2 linked regions of the Tunicatimonas pelagia genome follow. Each later gene encodes a partner of the first gene's protein in a complex. Links are inferred from orthologs where the notes say so. Each region holds a gene or a part of one and is shown on either strand. Other genes may lie near its edges.

Region 1 (9,541 bases):
CCTGCACCCCTACTAAAAAGAGGACGGCATTCAGGTCGGCGGGCCGTTTACCTATTTGTTGCTCAACGGTAGCTAATAGGCTTTGCCACCTTCGTTCCAGTACTAAATCTTTTTGATACATGCTGAGAAAAGGATCGGAAAAATTACGTCAGTAGGGTTACAATTTCTATTGCATGGGGCGTAAACAATTGTCACCGTATCTTGTGTGTTTCTATACGTACTAGAATGCTAAAGGATTTCTTATCACTCATATTTCCCCGAACTTGTATAATATCGCAAGTGCCGCTGGCAAAAGGCGAGCAGTTAATCGCCACCCAGACGATTGTCAGCTTGCCGAGGTTTGACTTAAACGAAGAAAATACGAGTCTGGTAAGAAGAGTATTCAGCTTTGCTCCGGTGAGCCAGGCTTGGGCTTACTACAAATTTTCTAAGCATGGTAAGGTGCAGAGGTTATTGCACGTCCTAAAATACCAAAACCATCCTGAAATTGGTGAAATGACGGGTAAGTGGTTCGGCCACGCTTTGCAGGAAAATGCAGAAGTAGCCGAAATTGACTTAATTGTTCCGCTTCCAATGCACAAAAAGAAGCAGAAAAAGCGAGGCTATAATCAGTGCGATTATATTGTGTGGGGATTATCGGAAGTGCTGGCAATTCCTTGGTCTACGCAAGTGTTAGTAAAAATTGAGAATACTGATTCGCAAACTCGTAAAAACCGGATAGAGCGCTACCGCAACAGTTATCGCGCCTACGCCATTCGGAAAGATGCTAACATTCGAGGAAAGCATATCTTATTAGTAGACGATGTAGTGACCACCGGTGCTACGCTAGGAGCCTGTGTCAGTTTACTACTAGCGGGTGGCTGCCGAGCGGTTAGCGTAGCCGCACTAGCCTCACCGGAGTAAGAACTTGATTAATCAAGTTCTTACAGTTTCCTCTGACTATGGTATAACTTGGCTAACTGAAAAATAACCTTGATAACAAAAAGGGCTTCGTTGTTTAGACGAAGCCCTTAATTTATAGATGAACCTATACTATAACGTATCTAAATTCTAGTAATTCGTTCCCGCGCGAATCATGGCGCAACGGAAGCCGATTGTAGCGGTAGCAGAATCTTGCTCTAAGTAACGACGGGTTCCCGGTGATAACCAGTAAGCCACATCGGCCCAAGAACCACCTTTATATACTCTTAACTCATTAGTGACTAGTGAGTTAAACTCACCTTGGAAGTTAGGAAACTTCTCATTATCATATTCTTCCTCTCGATCAATGGTACCATCCCGACGGATTGGGTTCAGATCGTTAAAATCCTGATAAGAAAGCGGACGGTACACATCGAGTACCCACTCGTTTACGTTACCGGCCATGTTATACAGCCCAAAATCGTTGGGAGGATATTCGTAGATGTAGTCAGTAATCATGGCACCATCGTTTAGCTTACCAGCAATACCGGCATAATCACCACGACCTCGCTTAAAGTTTGCTAACATACTACCCATTTGCTTACCATAAGGGTTTCGGGTGGCGTGACCATCCCACGGATAAATACGAGAATGCGTTTGATTTTCATCCAGGTACTGGGTACCAATCAATGCCTTAGCGGCATATTCCCACTCGGCCTCGGTAGGTAAGCGAAAATCAGGTAGCACTACTCCACTCTCCAGTGGAATACGTCCTCCTTCGGGAACATCTACTTCAGAGCCTGATTCCTCGATGAGTTTTTCGTTTACCACGGAAGTACGCCACTTACAGTAATCATTAGCCTGTCGCCAGGTAACTCCTACTACCGGGAAGAAACGGAATCCCGGATAACGAAGGTAGTGATCTTCGTAGGGATCATTGAACGCTAGAGAACGCCGCCATACCGTAGTATCGGGTAAGGCCGACTCATAAAATTCAGTGGTAGAATCTTGGCGAATATCAAATAGATACTCCAGCCAGTTGATATTGGCGATCTCAGTTTTATCCATGTAAAATGAAGCTACTGTAACAGTACGCTCCAAATTATCGCGGGTACCCATGAGATCTTCTTCAAAACTACCCATAACAAAACGCCCACCTTCAATGTACACCATGTTGGGGGCTTCGGGCTGACCTTGGTATTCGTCTAAGGTGAAATTTCCTTCCACGTTATACTCAATACCAGTGACATTACTCGATTCACCAGGATTCATACTGGTGGGTTGACTTTTGCTGCAGGCAGCAAGCACGGCAGCACATAACACAAACTGCCAAGCTCGGGGGACTTGGTTGACCAATTGCTTCATAACCTGTTTTATTAACTCTTAGAAAGCTGTTTTAGACGAATAACACAAACTGTTTTATAAATGATACTGCTAATTTGCACACATTCTCATAATATTAATAACGAATACTAGAAAAAATTATATGTATGTAAGTTACAGTATGAAATAAACAAGAAATAGCAAAGTTCAATGCGAATACTACGATAGTAACGAATTAAAGAATTCAAAATTATCTTGCTACAGACAATTTTAACACCTGCTCATTACTACAGTGAACTAATATCATCTAGTGTGCTAATGGCTTGTTGGGTATTCTCGGTTCTTTCTATGGACAAGATTGGTCGCTTTTTAGTTTCTTTAATACGGCACCGCTTCGGATGCTGCTGCACGTACTGAATAATTTTCCCAAAGGTTTCTGATTTGAAGTAGGACTCATTATCTAATCCTACGATGTAGCATTTCATCAACCCATTTTTCAGTGTAAGCTTTTCAAAGCCTAGCTGTTCGGCCTTCCAGCGTAACCGTACGGTAGACATCAACTCGTGAACGGGTTCGGGAATTTCGCCGAAGCGATCTTCTAGCATTTTTTTGAATTCCTGAAGCTGCTCTTCATCTTTAATATTATCCAGCCGGGAGTACAGGCGCAAGCGCTCAGTAGTATTGGCCACGTAATCTTCGGGAATAAGTACTTCCAGGTCAGTTTCAATGCTGCAATCTTGGACGAGCGGTTTAACTACTTCACTCAACTCGCGAGTAAAAAGGTCTTTAAACTCTGTTTCTTTTAGCTCCTGAACGGCTTCATCCAGAATTTTATGGTACATCTCAAACCCTAAATCAGTGATGAAACCAGTTTGCTCAGCTCCCAGCAAGTTGCCCGCCCCGCGAATATCCAGATCGCGCATAGCTACTTTAAATCCATCGCCTAACTCAGAATACTCTTCTAAGGTAGAAAGCCGCTTGCGCGCATCGGACGTAAGGCCGGAAGAAGGAGGAGAGAGCAAGTAGCAAAACGCTTTACGGTTTGAGCGGCCTACCCTACCCCGCATCTGGTGCAGGTCGGATAATCCGAACATATGCGCGTTATTAATCAAAATAGTATTGGCGTTGGGAATATCCAGCCCCGACTCAATAATATTAGTGGAAACTAGTACATCGTATTCGCCCTCAATAAACCGGAGCATGGTTTTTTCCAGCTTCGCCCCGTCCATTTGTCCGTGGGCTACGGCGACCCGAGCGTTGGGAACCAGTCGTAAAATAATGTTAGCGACTTCTTCAATATTGCCCACGCGATTATGGACAAAGAAAACCTGTCCGCCCCGCTTCAGTTCAAAGCTGACCGCATCACGAATAATGCTTTCGTTGAAAGTATGAATTTCGGTAGTAACCGGACGACGGTTGGGAGGTGGAGTGGCGATGATGCTCAAATCGCGCGCGCCCATCAGCGAAAACTGCAAGGTTCGGGGAATGGGAGTGGCGGTGAGGGTTAGCACATCGACGTTCACCCGCATTTCTTTTAACCGCTCTTTTACCTTCACTCCAAACTTTTGCTCTTCGTCAACAATTAGTAAGCCCAAATCCTTAAATTCAACATCTTTGTTCACAATGCGGTGCGTACCGATCAGAATATTGACTTCTCCGGCTTTTGCCTCCTTCAGAATTTCTTTAATGTTTTTGGTAGACTTAAAGCGGTTGATATAATCTACTCGCACCGGAAAATCAGCCAAACGATTATTAAACGTATGGTAGTGCTGCATAGCCAAAATAGTGGTGGGTACCAGCACCGCCACTTGCTTGCCTTCAGTTACCGCTTTAAACGCTGCTCGAATGGCTATTTCGGTTTTTCCAAAACCTACATCACCGCAAATAAGGCGATCCATGGGATGACTTAGCTGCATATCGCGTTTTACATCTTCGGTGGCAGTAGCCTGGTCGGGAGTATCTTCAAACATGAACGAAGATTCTAATTCAGCTTGCAAGAAGCTATCGGGCTGGTAGGTAAAACCGGGAGCCGACTTACGTTTGGCGTATAGGTCAATCAGGTCTTTAGCAATATCCTGCACCTTTCTCTTCGCCCGCTTCTTTTTGTTTTCCCACTCGGGGGAACCTAATTTGCTGATGGCGGGCGGACCTTCTTCTTTCCCGCTGTACTTAGAAATTTTGTGTAGCGAATGTACACTGACGTACAGTAGATCATCGTCGCGATAAACCAAGCGGATAGATTCCTGCTCCCGACCGCCCATATCCATTTTCTCCATTCCTGCAAAACGACCAATGCCGTGGTCGATATGCACTACGTAGTCACCCACTTTGAGGGAACGTAGCTCCTTGAGGGTAATAGCCTTCGACTTGGCTCGAATACCTTTGGTTTTGTACCGATGAAAACGGTCAAAAAGTTGGTGGTCGGTGTAGCAAGCAACGTTCAGGGTTTTATCAACAAAGCCCTCCCGTAGCGAAGTGTACAGTGAGTTGAAAGCTACTTCAGAATCAAGCTCATCAAAAATTTTGTGGAGTCGCTCAATCTGTTGCTCCGAATCGGAGACAATAAAATTGGTAATGTTGCGGTCCTTATTCTCGTGCAGATTAGCCGCTAGCAATTCAAAATTTTTGTTGAACGAAGGCTGTGGCTGACTTTTAATGGTGAAAACTTGATTGGTAGAAAAAGAGAACCGATGACCAAACTCTACTTGCGTAAACGGTACCAAACTTTCTAAAAAGCTAGCCTTAGTCTCGAATAGCATATCCGGGCTAAAAACTACTTGCGTTCCGTTAGACTCGACCATTAGGGATTCAAAGTTCTCGCTGGCCTCTACGTAGTAGCGGTTCACTACATCTTCCGCCGCCTCTATATCTTTCCACCAAATTTGGGTATTATCGGTGGGTAAAAAACTGATGAACGATTGCCGCTCTTCTTCCAGCAGTTTAGTCTGCACATTAGGGATAATGCTCACCTGATTTACTTCTTCTTGCGAAAGTTGAGAAGTGATTTCAAAGGTGCGAATGCTCTCTACTTCATCGCCGAAGAGTTCAATTCGGTAGGGTAACTCGTGGGCGTAGGAGTAAATATCAATGATACCGCCTCGTACGGCAAACTGCCCTGGTTCGTACACAAAGTCACTTTTCTCAAAATCGTAGGTAGTAAGTAACTCCGCAATAAACTGAGTGTCTAGTCGCTCGCCCGCTTTAATAAAGAATGTATTTTCTCGAAGCGAACGCTGGTTAATTACTTTCTCGGCTAGCGCATCGGGGTAGGTAACAATTAAATGCCCGTGAGTGGGAGTATTACTGATAATGTTTAGAATCTCGGCCCGCATTAGTACGTTGGCATTCTCGGTTTCATCTAACTGGTAGGGCTTTTTGTATGAAGCCGGAAATAGGTGAATTTCTCGCGAGGGATTTAAATTCTGAAGATCATTCTGAAAGTAGGCAGCAGCTTCCTGATCCGAAAGTACGAACAGCATCAGTTGCGGATTTATCCGGTACAAAGCACTTGCCAGCACCGCATCCAAACTACCTGTTACTCCCTTTAGCTGGGCTTGTGGTGCAGTACTAAGTTGGGTGGCTAGCGTTTGTATGAAACTATCGTCAGCGTATTGTTTAATAAATTGGGTGGGCTGCACAGAGTGGTACAATTATGGGACAATTAAAAAATAACAAGTCTGGAAAATAATCGTTTTGAAAGATAGCTAGAACTAAAAGCTCCCGGATATGTTTCTTTGATTAGGTATCAGAATAGATTTGGTGAATGATGCAAAACTACCATAAAAACACTGAAAAAGCCGAACGCGACAACGCAATTACTCGCTTAGAAAAGCTACACCCCCACAAAACATTGTTGTATCTGGCTATTTTTGGTAGTAGTTTGGTCTTCGTGTTTATGGTGGTATCCTACACCATGAGTCAGCGTAGCCCCGATGTTTTTATCGATTTTGAATTTCCTAAAGCATTCGTGGTAAGTTTAGTGCTACTGATGTATTCTAGCTACACCATGACTCGGGTAGTGCCTGCCTTTTTAAAGGATGATTTAAAATCAGTAAAAAATTCCTTGGGTATTACACTACTGTTGGGAGTTGCGTTCACTATCTCTCAGTATGTAGGCTGGTCAGAATTATATCGCTCTGGTATTTATCTTTCGGGCGAAGCATCAGGGGCGTATTTATACGTTATTTCAGGCTTGCATGTGCTTCACTTGGCAGCCGGGCTAGTAGTGCTCACGGTGATGTACACCCAGATAAGCACTATTTCTCGCGACCCGGTAAAAATGCTGATTCTGGTAACCAATCCTTATCAAAAGATTAAGTTGGAGATGCTGGCCACGTACTGGCATTTTGTAGATGCCCTCTGGCTAATTCTCTTTTTCTACTTCCTGTTTAGCTTCTAAAGTAAGTTGTTAACTGATCTTCACTCACCCGTTCTTCGGCTACCAAGTATTTTTCTTCAACAGTTGGTGCAGTAATTCCCTCACCGAAGGTGGTTTTACTGCTAAATACCCGAGCCTCGTCCCACCAGCCTTGCTGAATCAGAAACGATAAAAACTGCGAGCCACCTTCTATAAAAACTGAGACAGCTTGCCGTCGGTACAAATCAGTCAGCACATAAGCAATACGCTGCGGCCAATTGGCAGTATCAGGAAGTGAGGTAAATTCTAAATTGGATACGCTGAGTGGTGGCCGATGGGTGTAGCAAAGCGTAGGTTGGCTTTGGTCGAATACGTTTAGCTGCTTATCTAACGTTTGGTCGGGATCAACCACAATGCGAAGCGGGTTTTCGCCCGACCAATCCCGCACGTTTAATTGAGGGTTATCGTAACGATAGGTGTTCTTGCCCACCCAAATAGCTGCTTCCTGCGAACGCCACCGATGCACCAGCTTTCGAGCGTGAACCCCGCTAATCCACTTGGAGTCATAGTTGGAGCGAGCTACCAAGCCATCAGCCGTTTGCGCCCATTTTAAAACGATGTAGGGGCGCTTTTTTTGGTAAAATGTGTAAACCCGTCGGTTAACCGACCATTCTGCTGAGCGAAGAAAATCATCGAACTCTCTGGCAATCTGTACCTCTTTTATTCCAGATTGGTCGGCAAACGCGTGAAGTTCGGCCGAGTTTTCAAAAGGGTTGGTACTCACAAACAGCGTAGAGTTAACCGGAAACGTAATTTCTTTCAAGCAGTCTGCAAGCTGATTTTGGTACGGCAAATCAGGGTTCAACCATCCTTCGGCTACTATCTGCTGCTGAGCTACCACCCACCCTATCTGCGGGTGAATAGAGACCTTTTGAAATCTGGAACGGGCTAAGTCAATGCTTCTTTGGGCGAGAAGTCGGCGATTTTGAACCATCTTGCGTAGCTTTGTGCCAAGTTACAAAGTTTATAATGCTAATTAGTGCCCGCAAACTATATAATCAGCTACAGGATCAACTGTCTGACACGCTCAAGAAACACTACTCAACTCGAGAAATCGATACCGTGCTACGTTGGTTACTGGAACATACGCTATCTCTAACCCAGACCGATATATTGGTAGACAAAGAAACAGCACTATTGGACGTTCAGCAAAAGCAGTTGCACCACTACGTAGAGCGGTTGAATCAAGAAGAGCCAATTCAGTATGTTTTGGGCGAATGTGAGTTTTACGGGAGAACATTTGCGGTAAACCCTCAGGTGCTTATTCCCCGACCAGAGACTGAGGAACTGGTACAACTAATTGTTCAGCAGCACTCAAAGGCTGAAAATTTAAAGATACTCGATATTGGCACTGGCAGTGGCTGCATCGCAATCACGCTAGATAAAGAGCTACCTCAATCTACCGTCTGGGCATTAGATAACAGTCCGGATGCTTTAGCCATTACCCGGCAGAACGCTCACCGTTTGCAGTCATCAGTAGAATTTGTAGAGATGGATATCCTGGCTAATACGCCAAACATAGAGCAATTAGAGATGATAGTGAGTAACCCACCCTACGTACTCCAGTCGGAAAGAATGAATATGCGCCAGAATGTGCTAAAATATGAGCCGCAAACCGCTCTTTTTGTAGAAGATACTAATCCGCTTCTATTTTACCGTCGAATTTCGGAGCTTTGCACCCAACAACTAACCCGTGTGAAATGGGTATATTTGGAGATACATGAGAAATTTGCACCTGAAATTAAAGCTTTACTGACCCAGGGTGGCTTTGTAGCTGTGCGTACGGTAAAAGATATGCAGGGTAAAGATCGATTTATAGTTGCCAGTCGCTGAGAACCAAATTTTTATCATGTGATACACGCATTCTTTTGCGAAGGATATAATTTTAGATAATTGAATAACATATACCCTATTTTTGACACTATTCTAGGCCAAGCCGATAAGGAGGCCTTGTTGAAGCAACGAGGCAAAGTAATTTGGATGGTAGGCTTATCGGGTTCGGGAAAAAGCACATTGGCGCGAGCCGCCGAAAACGCTCTACACCAGCAAGGAAAAGTAACCATGCTGTTAGATGGTGACAACCTTCGAACGGGAGTAAACAATAATTTAGGCTTTAGTCAGGATGACCGTCGGGAGAATATTCGTCGGGCTGCCGAACTTGCCAAGCTTTTTTCGCAGTGCGGTATCATTACAATCTGCTCGCTTATTAGTCCCACCGATAGTATTCGCCAGATGGCAAAGAAAATAATTGGCGACAACTACTTTGAGGTATTCATTCACTGTCCGCTGGCGGTATGTGAAGAACGCGATGTGAAAGGTTTATACGCCAAAGCCCGTCGGGGCGAAATCAAAGACTTTACCGGAATCTCTTCTCCCTTTGAGGAGCCTCAGCAACCCAATTTAAAAATTAGTACTCACCAACAATCTATTGAAGAAAGCCATCAGTTGCTAGTCAGTAAGATTTTAGAAACGACCTCTTATTAATTCTGAAAATCAGTCAGTTATGAAATATAGCCTAACCCATTTACGGCAATTAGAATCGGAAGCTATCTTTATTATGCGGGAGGTAGCCTCGCAGTTTGAAAAACCGGTACTGCTTTTTTCCGGGGGAAAAGATTCTATCGTGATGGTTCACTTAGCTCAGAAAGCCTTCTGGCCGGCTAAAATTCCGTTTCCACTCATGCATATTGATACCGGGCATAATTTCCCGGAAACGATTGAATTTCGTGATCGGCTGGTAGACGAATTGGGTGCTAAGCTGATTGTGCGCTACGTGCAAGATTCTATCGACCAGGGAAAAGCGGTGGAAGAGAAAGGAGCTAACCCCAGCCGGAACGGTTTACAAACCATCACGCTGCTAGATGCCATTGAAGAGCTAAAGTTTGATGCGGCTTTTGGTGG
Region 2 (9,717 bases), 1.7 Mb from region 1 along the record:
ATTTTGATGGCCTTTGGACTGTTGTTTCCGAATACCGAATTATTTTTACTATTTTTCCCTTTTCCAATTAAGGCGAAGTACTTTGTTCTTTTCTACGGAGCTTACGAACTTTGGGCTGGGTTTTCGCGTCAACCCGGCGATAATGTGGCTCACTTCGCTCACTTAGGCGGTATGTTATTTGCTTTTATCTTACTGAAGGTGTGGAAAGATAAGCGTGACGCATTTTATTAGCAGCAGTAGTCCATGAACAGTATACTAGACGAGTTAAAATACGCATTTCAACGCCCCAATAATGGGCTGATGCAGATTATTGTAATCAATCTGATTATTTTTCTTGCCCTGCTTCTCATTTGGGTTCCGCTCACAATTTCTAACGAGAGCAATATTTATTCGCTAATTGTAGACCAATTTACCCTACCAGCTTCGTTGGGCAAACTGATTTATCAACCTTGGACGTTGGTTACCTACTTTTTTACGCACGAGCGGTTTTTTCATATTTTGTTCAACCTGTTGTTTCTGTACTGGTTCGGTAAGATTATTCAGGAATTTTTGGGCGACGAAAAGGTAGTGAACCTGTATATTTTGGGGGGCTTAGTAGGCGGGGTTTTCTATATTCTGATCTACAACCTGATTCCGTACTTCCAAAACCAGATTAGCGGTTCAGAAATGCTGGGTGCTTCGGCCGGGGTATACGCGGTGGTAGTTGGGGCGGCTACGTTTATGCCCAATTACTCCATTCCCCTTATTTTGTTGGGGCCGGTTCGCATTAAATACATTGCCCTGTTTTTTGTGATTATGTCGTACGTGGGTACTGCCGGAAGCAATGCGGGAGGAAACTTGGCTCATCTGGCCGGAGCCGGACTAGGGTTTCTGTTTATAAAACAGCTCCAGCGAGGTAACGATTTGGGTCGCCCGGTTACGCAATTCCTCGTCTTTATGAAGAGTTTCTTTGTGCGCCAGCCCAAAGTAAAAGTATCATACCGACGATCAAAATCTAGCAACGGCCACAGTGCTACCAGTAAAAAAGCCAAAGCTACTTACGAAACTAAGCAGGAAGAAATTGATGCTATTCTCGATAAAATATCTGCCAATGGCTACGATAGCCTCACCCGCGAAGAAAAGAAAAAGCTCTTCGATGCCAGTAAAAGCGAATGAATAATGACTGATGATGAATGAATTAATTAGTCATCAGTCATTATTCATTCAATTTCCCCAAGCAGTGAGTACTAAGCGGCGAGAACCGCCTCGGTTGCGATGTTCGCAGAGGTAAACTCCTTGCCAAGTTCCTAGGTTGAGCCGCCCATCGGTAATCGGAATAGTAACGCTGCTACCCATCATAGAAGCTTTAATATGCGCGGGCATATCGTCCGAACCTTCCAGCGTGTGTTTGTAGTAAGGCGCATTTTCCGGAACCATCTGATTAATGTGCTGCTCAAAATCAGCCCGAACGGTAGGATCAGCGTTTTCGTTAATGGTCAGGCTAGCCGAGGTATGCTGAATAAATATCTGGAGCATTCCCACCTGGATGCGCCGTATGTCGGCAAATTCTCGTTCAATAAGCGAGGTAATAAGGTGAAAGCCCCGAGGGTAGGCGGGCAAGCGAATTTCCTGTTGATATACATGCATAGGTTAAATTGTTCGATCGCGGATTGGTTTGTTAGTCCACAGTCCACCGACGATAGTCCATAGTTAATGCTGGTTGCTGATTGCCAAGTTATCATTCATTGCTCATGGTTTAAGGTATTTGATATTCGTAGGCACCCAAATCAGGCTGGTCATCACGCCTAGCTCCCTTCAGGTCAGTTAAGATAGAAGTTGGTATTCCCTGATTAATAGCCGGAGATAAGGTGTCAAGCTGATAATGAGCGATAACAGGGTCAGCGAACAGCGGGTTTTCGTTAAAAATATTACCGGCTAGCGTAGCATCAGCGTATTTCAGTAAGTTGGCATTTAGCGAAATAATACTGTTTTCGGATACTATATTACGAATTAGCTCATCGTCTAAAATACCCCAGAGAATACTGTTGGTCAGCTCAGCGTAAAAGGGTTGATTAGAAACTTGAAGATCATCCAGTTGCTCCGGCAGAAGTTCGGAGAAAGCTAATCCGTACCATTCATCTTCTCTTGCAAAGCGAATCCCACTATTATCCAGGGTGCAGTGGCGGTAACGATAGTAGCCGTTTCCAACATTATAAGCTAACCCAAGAACACAGCGATTTATTTGGGTATTATAGACATCTACATCCGAACCGATGGCGAGTAATCCGTAGCCCGCCATATTTTCTATAATTACATTCGCCAGTATCAAATCCGGGATAGTATCCGCATCGGGAGTGTTGATAACAACACCGTTAATTGCGCTGCGGACGTAAGTATGCCTTAAAACATTATTGCGGCTGGTGGTTGTAAAAGTTATGCCATCCCATTGGCCGAAAGCATTCCCAAAATTACCATCGGTGCGAACGTTGCGAAATATCACCGGAGCCGTAACTGTGCCTTCGGTCTTGAGAGTGCCTTGGACTAAGGCAAAGGCTCCATTATCAAAGAAAAACCGGGCACCGGAGTCAACCTTTACCGTAACATCCGGTTCAATCCAGAGCGAGTCCTGGATAACAAACGGGCGATCACCGCGCAGTGTAGTATCTTGCGAGATAATCCAACCTTGGTGAAAGTGGGCATCCTGTCCCCAGGCAATCAGTTTCACGTCTTGTTGGTTGCCATTCACTCGAAAAACTAACGAGTCTTTTTCTAAAAACGGAAGGTTTTCATCCTGTGGATCAATAAATACTTCTACCAGTAGCAATAAGCTATCACCTCCTAGCAGGCGAATATTCTCAAATTGCTGGCCGGGGTTTCCGTTTAAAGTAACGGTGTAGGGCGATGCATTGCCCCGCCCCGTAGCTACGGAAGCGATAGTTACCGCATTTCGATTAGAATTGTATACGGTTAGTAGTTGAGATGTGCTACCCCGCGTGGTAAATAGGGTATCAAACTGCACGGTATCTCGGTCAAATTGAAGCTGTACGGCCTCTTCGGTGAATATCTCTTCTTCGGGTGTACAAGCAGAAAACCACAACAGGCAACTAACTACTCCTCCGAGTAGTATCTTCTTACCTGTACCTTCCAACTTCCCACCCCGCATAGTGCTATCCTTCCTGTAATTTTTCAGCATTCTCAGCAATACGAAGTTGCTCCACAAAATCGCCTAGTTGGCCATCCATTACGGTAGGTAAATTATATACGGTGTAGTTAATCCGATGGTCGGTCACCCGGCTTTGCGGATAATTATACGTTCGAATTTTATCCGAGCGGTCGCCACTCTTTACCATGGATCGGCGCTGATCGCTGATCTCGGCGTTTTGCTTGGCTAGTTCTTTTTCGTAAATCCGGGAGCGTAATACTGTTAGAGCTTTATCAAAATTCGCGTGCTGCGAACGGCCATCCTGGCATTCAACCACTATGCCAGTGGGAATATGAGTGAGCCGAACCGCCGACTCCGTTTTGTTAATGTGCTGTCCGCCCGCTCCAGAGGCCCGGAACGTATCTTTTCGCACATCGCCCATGTTTACTTCTACATCTACTTCTTCGGCTTCGGGCAGCACCGCTACGGTTGCCGCCGAGGTATGTACCCTCCCCTGCGATTCGGTAGCAGGCACGCGCTGTACCCGATGGACACCTGATTCAAACTTCAACTTAGCGTATACATCTTCGCCAGTTACTGAAGTGATAATTTCCTTGTATCCGCCTACGGTACCATCGGTAAGGCTAATCACTGAGAAATTCCAGCCTAGATTTTCGGCGAACAGGCTGTACATTCGGAATAGATCGCCCGCAAAAATAGCGGCTTCGTCACCTCCGGTTCCGGCTCTAATTTCCAGAATTACATTTTTACTATCGTTAGGATCTTTGGGAATCAGCATGTACTTCAATTCTTCTTCTAATGTTACTTGCTGGGGCTCCATATCGTCTAACTCAGCCTTGGCCAACTCCCGAAATTCATCATCCTTCTCCGTTTCTAGCACGTCTTTGGCACTTCTAATATTATCGAGCACCTGCCGATATTCTTCGTATTTCTTTACAATCTTCTCTAACTCACCGTATTCTTTGGTTAATTTGGTGTAGTTTTTCATGTCAGCCATCGCGTCGGGCTGTATCATGAGTTGCCCTACTTCCTCAAATCGGTCTTTTATTGCTTCTAGTTTATCAATCACGGCACGAAAATTAAAAGTTACAAACTACCAAAAGAGCTTAATCGTAGTCTACTTAATCAGAGTAACGATTAGCTGGCTCACTTGGTGCGTTAAAAAGGAGGCCTTGGTTTTACCAATTGGTGAAAACACAGCAAAGCTACATTTTTTCCAACACTATTGATGATCTACACCGATAAACTCTTTGTCTAATCTATCTGCCATATCAGTTTTTGCGACACATACGCATCGGATATTACCTTGTAATCAAACCAGTCAGTTTGTGTTTTTTTATCTTGCAAATCATACCATTATTGCAAAGTATCGTTCGCTAGGGGGTAAATCTACCATGCACCCCACCACGCGTTTACATACACCCTGAACACTAATTGGCGGAGAAAACAAGCTATGAAAAAAGTACGATTTTCAATTGGCGGAAAGATATTAGGAGGGTTCCTGACCCTCATTGTCCTATTTACTGCAAATGCTGTCATTAGTATCATAACGCTAAACTCCGGTATAGAATTAACGGAAAAAACTACCGAGGTTACTGACCCTTCGGCCGATGCTATCGTCAACCTTATGACGATGGTCAATGAATCAGAAAAGCTGATTACCAGTTGGGTGTACTTACAAAATAATGAAGATAACAAGCAGGCACTAAAAGACTTGCATGCCGACTATCCTCAAATGAAGGAAGTGATAACGCAACTGAGCAATGCCTGGGAAGATAGCAGTCAAATACTGCAAATTGATACGGTTCTCATTCAATTTGAGTCGCTTATCGATAGCGAAAAAGAAATTATGGCCAGTTTGGTTTCTTTTGAGGATTACGAAGATCCGATGGCTAAATTGTTAGCGGAAAATATGATTGAGGACGATATAATTCCGCATACCAAAGAGATTCGTAGACAGCTAGACGAAATTAGTGATATTAAGGAGCAAGAAGCTGCCCAAGCCCAGATTGAAAATATTACTTCTTATTTACAATTGCGGAGAATTATCATCGTGCTGGGTGCAATAACCATTGCTATAGGGTTGATAGGAGCCTTTGTGATAAGCCGTAAAATTACCGGTCCGATTGGCTACTTGAAGAAGGTGATACTAGAACTAGGGAAAGGACGATTGCCCGAAGAGAACACTCAGGAGTCTCATAAGTTTAGTAGCGATGAAGTAGGTCAGATGGCCGATGCTGTAGATGGTTTGGTAAAAGGGCTAAAAGATACATCGGCGTTTGCCGAGAGCATTGGTAAGGGAGACTATAATGCTGAGTTCTCTCCTTTGAGCGATGAAGATATTTTAGGTAACTCGCTCATCAATATGCGGGATAATCTTCATAAAGTAGCTAAAGAAGATCAGGTACGCAATTGGGCTACCGAAGGTACAGCTCAATTTGGTGAACTGCTTCGTCAGAATAATGACGACATGCAGAAACTCACCCAAACAATCTTATCCAATCTAATTTCTTATCTACACGCCAACCAGGGCGGGTTGTACCTCATTCAGGCTAAAGATACGAGCGAACCGTTTATGACCTTGGAAGCCTGTTATGCTTGGGATCGGGAAAAATATTTAGACCAAAAAATTTACAAAGGAGAAGGGCTGGCCGGACAATCGTGGCAGGAGAAAGATACCATTTACCTGACTGACGTGCCAGATGACTACGTGCTGATTGCGTCAGGCTTAGGTGAGGCCAACCCTACCAGTATCTTGATTGTACCTTTAATGGTGAATGAAGAAGTGTACGGGGTAATTGAGTTGGCTTCATTTGAAGAGTTTAAACCTTACGAAATAGAGTTTTTACGAAAGATTGCCGAAAGCATTGCCTCTACTATATCTACTGTAAAAGTAAACGCTCGTACTCAACAACTATTGGCCGAATCGCAGCAAATGACCGAGCAAATGCAAGCCCAAGAGGAGGAAATGCGACAGAACATGGAAGAACTACAGGCCACGCAAGAAGAGGTAGATCGTAAGACGGGTGAAATGAAAAGTAGGCTTGATGCTATTGACGAGAGCGGTATTGCTTTCATCGAGTTTAATACCGAAGGTATCATCGTTACTGCCAATCAATCATTTTTATCTTTAATGGGGTACCAACTAGAAGAAATACAGGGACGGCATCATCGTATTTTTGTAGATCCAAATTACGCCCAATCGGCGGAGTATAAAGAGTTTTGGGAGAAGTTGCGAGGGGGACAAGAGCAATCCGGGGAACATAAGCGTATCACTAAAAGCGGTGCTGAGGTGTACATTCGAGGGTACTATCTCAGTGTTAAAGATAAAAACGACAATACTACCAAGGTGATAAAGTATGCACTGGATGTTACTGAGCTTAAGCAGAAAAGTATGGCAGTTGAGGCTTAACCACGGCAAACTGTGATTAGAATAGCTAACTTTCTCTCCATTAGAACGGCTGCGAATCGCGTAGCGGGTCAGTCGTAGCCCAGTACGTTTAGCATTGATTCACTGTTTTGTTCAGGGGCAAACAACTGGTAGGTAAACTCACCATTTTCATTCTGATCAATTACTACGTGCTTCGGGGCGGGAATTAAGCAGTGTTGAATACCGCCGTACCCACCAATAGCTTCCTGATACGCCCCAGTATTGAAGAAACCAACGTACAGTGGTTCATTCAGAGGGATTTTAGGTAAGAAGACTTCGTTACGGTGCGCTTCGGTGTTGTAATAATCCATGCTATCGCAGGTGAGCCCGCCCAGGTTTACTTTTTGGTAAGGCTGGTTCCAGTGGTTGATTGGTAGCATGATAAACTTTCGGTTCAATCCCCAAATATCAGGCAATTGGGTAATAAAGGAGCCGTCAATCATGTACCACAGCTCCTTATCATTTTGCTGTTTTTGTCCTAGCACCGAATAAATGGTAGCTCCGCTTTCGCCTACGGTATACATGCCAAACTCAGTCAGTAGGTGCGGGGTAGGAGTATTATTTTCCCGGCAAACACTCTGGATATTCTCAATAATTTGCTCAACAATATATTCGTAATCGTAGGTAAACCACAGTGAGTTCTTGATTGGGAAACCTCCGCCAATATCGATGGTATCCAGTGTGGGGCAGATTTTTCGGAGCTCGCAGTACATTTCTACGAAGCGGTTTAGCTCGCTCCAGTAGTAAGCCGAATCATCTATGCCCTGATTTACAAAGATGTGTAGCAGTTTAAGCCGCACTTTTTCGTTATGCTGAAGTTGTTCCCGATAAAGCTCTACCGCATTGCTGTAGCGAACGCCAAGCCGGGAAGTATACAATTCAAACCGAGGGGTTTCGTCGGAGGCCACTCGGATACCAACATCAAACGGATCGCGAACGTGCTGTTCGTAATAAGGCAGTTCCTCTAAATTATCCAGCACCGGAATACAATTTTGAAACCCATCGTTCAGTAATTCGGTAATGTATTGCTGATACAAGTCGCGTTTGTAGCCATTGCATACAATAAGAATATCCTTATTTATTCTCCCTTGATCGTATAACCGCCGAATGATTGGAATATCGTAGGAGGAAGAAGTTTCCAGATGAATATCATTTTTTAATGCCTCCGCCAGCACAAATGCAAAGTGCGACGATTTGGTGCAGTAGCAGTACCGATACTCCCCTTGATACTGGTATTTCTGCATGGCCTGCCCAAACATTTGTTTAGCTCGTCGGATGTTGGTGCTAATCTGAGGTAGGTACGTAATTTTACTGGGGGTACCAAATCGTTGAATTACCTCCATCAGCGGAACACCGTGGAATTGCAAACCGCTTGACTGCATATCAAAATCGGCGGTAGGAAAATCAAACGTCTTATGAATTAGATCGGCGTACTTTCGCATGAATTTAAAATGATACAAGGCCTGTGAAGAATGCAATATTCTGATAATTTTGGCATCTTTGCAATGCACATTTTATAATTGAAAATTGAGAGGGGAGAATGAATAGTTGGTGGGGAGCTGGGGGCTTGGTGCAGGGGGTAATGAGCAATGAACAGTGTGCAATGAGTAATGACTGATGACCAATGACTAATAACCATTCATTAATCGGACAATTGAACATTAACACCATAACACTTGAGCACCACAAGATAATATGAACATAGAAAAACAACTGATTGAAGGGATTCAGGCAGCCTTTCAGCATCATTATCAACATGTACTTGCATCCGATGAGATTGGTTTACAGCCCACCCGAAAAGATTTTGCTGGGTCGCACACCTTTGTTACCTTTCCCTACGCCCGGGTTACCCGCCAAAGCCCACCCCAAACTGCCGAAACAATTGGTAACTATCTCAAAGAGCAAGTTGGTATTGTTAAAGACTTCAACGTAGTGAAGGGCTTTTTGAACATAGAATTGGCCGATTCAGTGTGGGTGAGTACCCTTCAATCAATTCTTCAGCAATATCAGTCGGAGCAACCCTACGGATTTCAGCCGGATAATGGCAAAAAGGTGATGGTTGAGTTTTCTTCTCCTAATACCAATAAACCATTGCACCTCGGGCATCTGCGAAATAATTTTTTGGGCGATGCAATGTCCAGAATTCTACGAGCCAACGGTTACGCGGTGCACAACGTCAATATCGTAAATGATCGGGGTATCCATATTTGTAAATCAATGCTGGCCTACCAAAAATTCGGTCAGGGCGAAACTCCTGAATCAGCTGGTCTTAAGGGCGATCATTTGGTAGGCAAGTACTACGTAGAATTTGATAAGCATTACAAAGCCGAAATTAGCCAATTAGTTGCACAAGGCACGGAAGAAGAACAAGCCAAGAAGGAAGCACCCCTAATGAAAGAGGCCCAAGAGATGCTGAAGCAGTGGGAGCAGGGAGAGGCAGAAACGGTAGCTCTGTGGAAAAAAATGAATGCTTGGGTGTACGAAGGTTTTGATGCTACCTACCAGAAGATTGGAGTTTCATTCGATCAGATTTATTACGAATCAGACACCTACTTGCTCGGAAAAGATATTGTAGAAGAAGGGCTGGAAAAAGAAGTGTTTTACCGGAAAGAAGACGGCTCAGTTTGGATTGATTTGAGCGATGAGGGTTTAGACGAAAAGCTAGTACTGCGGGGCGATGGTACCTCGGTATACATGACCCAGGATTTGGGTACTGCCGAACTGCGGTACCGCGATTGGCCGTTCAATCGGCTGGTGTATGTAGTGGGTAACGAACAGAACTACCATTTTAAAGTACTATTTTCTATCTTGAAACGGCTGGGACGACCCTACGCTGATGGTTTATTTCATCTTTCCTACGGCATGGTAGACCTGCCTTCCGGGAAAATGAAATCGCGAGAAGGAACAGTAGTAGATGCTGACGATCTGATTGATGAAGTGATTCAGCAAGCCCGAAAAAAGACGGAGGCACTGGGCAAAATTGAAGAACTAACTCCTTCGCAAGCTGAAGAGCTTTTTCAGATGTTAGGACTGGGAGCCATTAAATATTTTCTGTTGAAAGTAGACCCCAAGAAACGAATGCTGTTTAACCCCGAAGAATCGGTACAGCTTCAGGGAGATACGGCTCCGTTTATTCAGTATACCC

The links.
Region 2: the proteins of prmC (region 1) and prfA are in contact, whole or in part, in a crystal structure (PDB 2B3T), measured with the Escherichia coli proteins. The link is inferred for Tunicatimonas pelagia from one-to-one orthologs.

What each region holds. Positions count from the first base shown.
Region 1 is NZ_CP120683.1:3,320,981-3,330,521, forward strand. What follows is about bases 6,732-9,541. They hold prmC (peptide chain release factor N(5)-glutamine methyltransferase), read left to right. Parts: upstream 6,732-7,609; coding sequence 7,610-8,473; downstream 8,474-9,541. Other genes in these bases: P0M28_RS14230 (RibD family protein), read right to left, coding at 6,732-7,574; cysC (adenylyl-sulfate kinase), read left to right, coding at 8,534-9,124; cysD (sulfate adenylyltransferase subunit CysD), read left to right, coding at 9,144-9,541. Outside these bases: P0M28_RS14205 (hypothetical protein), read right to left, coding at 1-121; P0M28_RS14210 (ComF family protein), read left to right, coding at 226-903; gliding motility lipoprotein GldJ, read right to left, coding at 1,051-2,265; mfd (transcription-repair coupling factor), read right to left, coding at 2,511-5,861; P0M28_RS14225 (cytochrome c oxidase subunit 3), read left to right, coding at 5,987-6,622; more of P0M28_RS14230, read right to left, coding at 6,612-6,731. UniProt on the Escherichia coli protein: Methylates the class 1 translation termination release factors RF1/PrfA and RF2/PrfB on the glutamine residue of the universally conserved GGQ motif, i.e. on 'Gln-235' in RF1 and on 'Gln-252' in RF2.
Region 2 is NZ_CP120683.1:5,027,635-5,037,351, forward strand. What follows is about bases 2,180-5,165. They hold prfA (peptide chain release factor 1), read right to left. Parts: upstream 4,212-5,165; coding sequence 3,147-4,211; downstream 2,180-3,146. Other genes in these bases: P0M28_RS21525 (choice-of-anchor Q domain-containing protein), read right to left, coding at 2,180-3,172; P0M28_RS21535 (GAF domain-containing protein), read left to right, coding at 4,596-5,165. Outside these bases: P0M28_RS21510 (rhomboid family intramembrane serine protease), read left to right, coding at 1-231; P0M28_RS21515 (rhomboid family intramembrane serine protease), read left to right, coding at 244-1,155; P0M28_RS21520 (secondary thiamine-phosphate synthase enzyme YjbQ), read right to left, coding at 1,204-1,626; more of P0M28_RS21525, read right to left, coding at 1,736-2,179; more of P0M28_RS21535, read left to right, coding at 5,166-6,554; P0M28_RS21540 (type III PLP-dependent enzyme domain-containing protein), read right to left, coding at 6,623-8,014; argS (arginine--tRNA ligase), read left to right, coding at 8,268-9,717. UniProt on the Escherichia coli protein: Peptide chain release factor 1 directs the termination of translation in response to the peptide chain termination codons UAG and UAA.